Regions from separate parts of the Salinicoccus sp. CNSTN-B1 genome, predicted to be linked through region 2. Evidence: predicted binding sites of a transcription regulator. Region 2 holds the regulator's gene; the other holds the start of a gene.
The links. The regulator Rex, encoded in region 2, represses fermentation and respiration genes when NADH is low (regulators of the CRP and FNR family bind a similar motif). The targets are predictions, from matches to a motif close to TTGTGAAATATTTCACAA.
Positions count from the first base shown of each region.

Region 1: ACYF68_RS08380 (YwiC-like family protein) is a predicted target of Rex. The motif match lies at 1,919-1,936, and genes of this name have one in related genera.

Region 1 covers NZ_JBTWMN010000004.1:1,405,472-1,408,650, reverse strand. Annotated here, with positions in the region: gene ACYF68_RS08390 (DNA topoisomerase III) at 1-1,445, shown strand, start outside; gene ACYF68_RS08385 (TIGR04104 family putative zinc finger protein) at 1,559-1,888, shown strand; gene ACYF68_RS08380 (YwiC-like family protein) at 2,003-2,380, shown strand; gene ACYF68_RS08375 (hypothetical protein) at 2,341-2,730, shown strand; gene ACYF68_RS08370 (cytidine deaminase family protein) at 2,799-3,179, shown strand, end outside.
Region 2 covers NZ_JBTWMN010000004.1:682,235-685,413, reverse strand. Annotated here, with positions in the region: partial or broken gene ACYF68_RS04015 (glycoside hydrolase family protein) at 1-272, opposite strand, end outside; gene tatC (twin-arginine translocase subunit TatC) at 317-1,072, opposite strand; gene ACYF68_RS04005 (twin-arginine translocase TatA/TatE family subunit) at 1,122-1,346, opposite strand; gene ACYF68_RS04000 (redox-sensing transcriptional repressor Rex) at 1,366-1,998, opposite strand; partial or broken gene ACYF68_RS03995 (ABC-F family ATP-binding cassette domain-containing protein) at 2,136-3,179, shown strand, end outside.

The sequences.
Region 1 (3,179 bases), 720 kb from region 2:
CCATGCAGAGAATTGAAGGCGAAGTATTTAAAGTCGCTGTCATCACACATAAAACGAAGAAATCTTCTGCACCTGGTTTGTATGACTTGACGGAACTGCAGCGCGACGCCAACAGACAATTGAATTTTTCGGCAAAGGAAACGTTGAATGTGCTGCAGAGCCTATACGAGCGCCATAAGGTCGTCACCTATCCACGTACCGACTCAAGGTATATTTCCGAAGATATCACCCCCACGCTCCCCGAAAGGCTCAAAGCGGCAGGCATCGGCGAGTACCGGCCCATCGCAACCAAAATATTGCGCAGTGGCATAAAGGCCAATAAATCATTTGTCGATGACAGCAAAGTCAGCGACCACCATGCGATCATACCGACTGAGAACCATGTACATCCTGGAGACTTCAATGAAAGGGAAAAGCGTCTCTATGATATGATCATAAAAAGGTTCATGGCTGTGCTGCTCCCGGCACATGAATACGATCAGGTGACGGTGAAGGTGAATGCCGGGACCGAGCACTTCACGGCTCAGGGCAGCACCGTCAAGAAAGAAGGATGGAAAGCGGCATATAAGAATCATCGTGAAGATCCAGGGACTGAGCAGAAGAATCAGCAGCTCCCTGAATTGAATGAAGGCGATATCCTTGAAATTGATCGCATCAACCAGACATCCGGACAGACTAAAGCACCATCACGGTTTACAGAAGCCACCTTATTGTCGGCAATGGAAAATCCAGCCAAGTACATGGAAATGGACGACAAGCAGCTTAAGAACGTATTGGATGCGACAGGTGGACTTGGCACGGTTGCAACACGTGCGGACATCATTGAAAAATTATTGAACGCCTTTATGATTGAAAAACAAGGTCAGGAACTTCGCACGACTTCAAAAGGGCGCCAGCTGTTGGAACTGGTCCCGGATTCGCTACGCTCACCGGCCACTACAGCCATATGGGAACAGAAACTTGAGCAAATCGAAAAAGGTAGGCTGGATAGGGAAACTTTCATCAAAGAAATGAAAGCGCACACCAAAACGATCATCCAGGAGATAAAGGCGAGCGACAAGACGTACAGACATGACAATATTTCAAGCAGATCATGCCCTGACTGCGGAAAGCCGATGCTTGAAGTCAATGGCAAAAAAGGCAAGATGCTCGTATGCCAGGATCGTGAGTGTGGCCACCGCAAAAATGTTGCGCGCATCACCAATGCCCGTTGTCCGAGATGCAAGAAGAAGATGACTTTAAGTGGTGAAGGCGAGGGCCAGATATTCACATGCTCCTGCGGATACAGGGAAAAACTATCAGCGTTCGAAGCGCGCAAAAAGAAACAGGACCGCGGGAAAGTCGATAAAAAGACAGTGAAGAAGTATATGCAGAAGCAGGATGACGAAGCACCGATCAATAATGCCCTGGCAGAGCAGTTGAAAGGCTTGAAGCTTGATGACTAGATAAGTGGTGGTTTGCGTTATCGAGATGTCTATGGCATAATGTCGTGCATGCATGGAAGACCATGGACTCATTCACGAGCCTCCATATGACGAATGTATAAAGGAGAGGTACCTTGACACAGTGTAACAATTGTGGAGAGAACTGGAATTTTAAACATGTCATGACACAATATCTGGCATTCAATCCATCAATGGACTGTCCGTCATGCGGTGAAAAGCAGTACTTGTCCAGCAAGTATGCCAAAAGATGTGTGGCTGCCACGCTGCTGCTGCCCATCCTCATGCTGCTGCCCGCTTTTTTTGAAATATCCATCGTGGCGATGGCAATTATGTTTGCAATCGCCCTGATCGCCATAGTTTCCGTCCATCTGTTTACGGTTGAATTGATGTGCGAAGATGAAAGATGGCCAGGGCGTCTATATGACCGCATGGCAGACAGATGAAATAAATGAAGACAAGGAAGGCTCCCTTCCTTGTTTTTTTATTCACAAAAGTGTCGGTTTCGCCGCGTCCTGCCTCATTATGGGACTGCTATGATTGAAGCAGGAGGTGTCGGGATGAAATTCAAGAAACAGAATCAGCACGGTGCATGGGCCATGGTATTCATGCCGCTCATAATAGGCATGGTCGCCGGAGGCTTTCATCTTTCTCAGTTATTTTATATGGCAGGATGGTTGATGATATTCTTTATGGCGGATCACATCCTCCATTTCATCAAACGGTTCAAACGAAAGGAATATGGCTATTTGAAAGCAGCAGCCCTGTTCTTTGCAGCTGCCGCATTGCTCTTTGTCTACCCGCTCATCACCGAATACCAGATAATCTTCTTCTTTATGGCGATGATTCCATTCGGTATGGTAAATGCGCGCTATGCCTATATCAAAAGGAGCGTGCCTTGGTCAATGATGTTGCAGCCATCATCATCTTTTCAATAGCAGGCGGGGGCATTGCATTTTTGAATCTACATACATTTACAAGTGGTATCTTCTTCACCATGCTGATCAGCTTGTTATTTTTCATCAGCACTGCATTATTCGTCAAAACGATGATCAGGGAAAAGAAGAACAGGATATTTAAAATCATTTCCTTTTCGTATCATACGGCACTTTTTATACTGATGATGTGGTGGCACTGGTTTTTGGCAATCGCATTCATATTCAGCCTGATCAGGGCTGTTCTCCTGTACGGCAGGGGATGGAAGATGAAGCGGATCGGCATCCTCGAAATCATCCATGCCATATGGGTGACGTGCTGGGCGATCATCTATCTTGTCTACGTCATATAGATGAAATGAAGATTCATCAATCGTCATTCATTCTGATATAATTAATCATGAATATGAAAAAGATTGGAATGACGAAGATGGAACGGGACACCTTGTACGAATCGGCTAGAGAAAGACTCAATACTAAAAGGACCACCCGCAACGGCAAGTTGGGTCATGTCGCGAGCGCCATTTTAACCCGCACGGGCAATATTTATACAGGAGTAGCCATGGACCTGCCTTCATCAATCGGCTTCTGTGCAGAACATGCTGCAGTGTCCGCTATGGTGACGGCTGGGGAGTACGATATCGCAAGCATCATCGCCGTCTATGAGAACGGTGATGTCATGGCCCCATGCGGCAGGTGTCGCGAATTGATCAACCAGGTAGGGGAAGATAATTATGACTGCACAATCTATCTTCCTGACGGGCGCAGCGCATCCCTCCGGCAGTTATTGCCGGAACGCTGG
Region 2 (3,179 bases):
GAGTCGCCGTCCGACAACATTTTTATGACGCCTTGGTCATCGAATGTCACCATATCCTTTGATGTGAGATGATACAGACATTTCGTTCGTTGACCATATACAGGCATCCATTCATAGAACAAATGATACCCCTCATCATCCGACACAAGGCCCGCAAGGCCATTCAAGGCCCCTGTAGGGGGTTGCACATGATAACGCTGTCGCCATTCATGCGACACGTTTTTTGGGATATGTGTATCAAGCTGCCCATCAGCCGATGGATGGCTGAACATCCTTCCATCTGAATCCAATGCCATCTCAAAAAACCTCCCAAATCTTAGTCCAATGATTCTTCAATTGCCTTTTGCTCTGCCCTTAAATGTCTACGGTAACCGATTTTGGAAATATAGATGCTGATTTCGTACAGGACGATCATCGGGATTGTCAACATGATATGGGTCATCAAATCAGGTGGCGCAATCAAAGCTGCTACAACCAACAGGATGAAATAGGCATACTTTCTGTTCTTCTTCAAAAACATTGGGGTCAGCAGCCCCAGCTGAGTCAGGAAAAGTACCAGTATCGGCATTTGGAAAATCAGGCCGAATGGCAGGACTGTCCTGAACAGGAAACCAAAATATTGATTGATGCCGATCGTCGTCTCTATCCCTATATCTTCTGACAGTTCAAAGGTGAATTGTATGATGTATGGTACAAGTATGAAGTAGCTGAAAGCCATGCCAAGAAGCATAAGCAGCATGACAATCGGAATGTAGGATAGCGTCAGCTTCCTCTCATTGCTGTAGAGCCCCGGCGATACGAAGGCCCATATCTGATACAGTATTACCGGGAGTACGATTACAAAACCGATGATCATGATGACCATCAGATATATTTTAAGCGGATCGGTCACTTGGAATGCGTGCATCTGTATGGATTCGGTCCACGGTGCTTCCTGAACCTGGTATATTAACGGTTTAGAAAGGAAAAAGCCGACCAGCATTGCGCCTGCAAAAAAGTATATGACGATCATAAGCCGTTTGCGCAATTCATCAAGGTGCTCAGTGATTTCCTTCTTTTCCAATTCATTCATCAATTTTCCACCTCTTTAAAAAAAGGCGGCTTCCGCCACCTCAAGACCTTTATACTTCAGATTCGATTTTCTTCTGGGATTTCTTCTTCTCTTCTTCTTCGTCATCATCATCTGTAGCAAGGCCTTTTGTTGCATCTTTGAATTCCTTCAAAGTGGAGCCCATGGCTTTTCCGAATTGGGGCAGTTTCTTAGGTCCGAATATGATGAGCGCTACAACCGCAATTACAATCATACTCGTTGGCGTTACTACCATAAGTGTAGTCGGTATGAACATTTCGAGCACAGTATCCCTCCTAGATATGTTTCATATAAAAGAACAGTGCCTGCAATTCGACACTCAAATCTATATTGTGTACATAGATTCCATCGCTTACATCCAGCCTCATCGGTGTAAAATTAAGAATGCCTTTAATTCCGGCCGCCTCAAGACGTTCAGCCATCTCCTGGCTGACTTCTGCAGGCAATGTGAGGATTGCCACATCTATGCCGTGTTCTTTAGCCATCTTTTCAATTTCATCCGAGTGGTGGACTGTAGTATCATTGATTGTTGTTCCGACAATGCTGCTGTCATTGTCAAATGCAGCAACTATGTTCATTCTATCATTTATGTTGCTGAATTTATAGTTCAATAATGCACTACCCAAGTTACCTGCACCGATGATGGCGACATTCCGCTTCTGGTTGCCCTGGATATGTTCCATAAAGAATTTCAACAGGCTCTTGACGTTGTATCCGTAACCTTTTCGGCCAAGTTCACCGAAATAGGAGAAATCACGCCGAATTGTTGCAGAATCTATATCCAGTGCTTCACTGATCTCCCGTGAAGAAACCCGATCCACCCCTGATTTTTCGGAGTTTTTAAAGAATCTATAATACAGGGGCAAGCGCTTCATCGTTGCATTCGGGATTTTCTTTTTATTATTCAAATCTCGTACACCTCTTCTATTGCACTTTGTTGATATATTATATCATAATTGCACGCCTATAGTGCCATAAGAGTCACCTGATTTCATCGTTTTTTTACGCTATATATTGTAAACTTGAGGAAAGTGAGGGATTTATGATGATAGTGATGCAATTAGGGAACATAAAAAAATCTTTCGGTACAGATATGATTTTTGAAAATATGAACCTGGAAATTAAAACAGGACAGACAATCGGCATCGTCGGTAAGAATGGTGCCGGAAAAACAACTTTGATGAAGATGATGGCCGGTGAGATGAGTATTGATGAAGGACAGATCACCAGCCCCAAAGGCATTTCAATAGGTTATCTGACACAACAGATGACACTCGAGTCCAATCATAATGTCAGGGAGGAAATGCTACGCCCTTTCTCGAGGCTGCTTGAGACGGGAAAGGAAATGGAAAGGATTGCCGAATGGCTTGCTGTACATGACTATGATGATAAAGACTATCAAGACCAACTCAATAGATACGAGAAAGTGCAGAATATCTTCGAAGCTGAAGGCGGATATACGATAGATTCAGAAGTAAAGACCGTTCTGACCGGTCTCGGGTTCATGCCTGAGGACCTCCACCGGAGCGTAGAAGCTTTCTCCGGCGGCCAGAAGACACGCCTTGCGCTCGGACAGATGCTCCTATCCAAGCCTGATCTGCTCCTTCTGGACGAACCGACCAACCACTTGGATATGGATACCGTCGCGTGGCTCGAGCAGTATCTTAACAGCTTCTCAGGCGCCATAGCCATAATCAGCCATGATCGCTACTTCCTCGATCGTACTGTCGATAAGATATATGAAGTCGAGATGCATAGAGGCACCCTTTACCATACCGACTACTCGGGTTATGTAAAGGAAAAGGAAAAAAACCATGCGTTGCAGATGAAGGCCTTTGAACATCAACAGAAAGAGATTAAAGAACTGGAAACGTTTGTAGAGAAAAACATTGCCCGTGCCTCGACAAGCAATATGGCGAAGAGTCGCCGGAAGAAGCTAGAGAGCATGGAACGTATAAACTTGCCTAGAATGGACACGAAAAGTGCAGACTTCTCATTCGACATCAGACGGGAGAGCGGCAATGATGTGCTCAGAATCAAAAATCTCGCCATCGGGTACGAAGAGACTTTAAACAGTCACATCAATCTG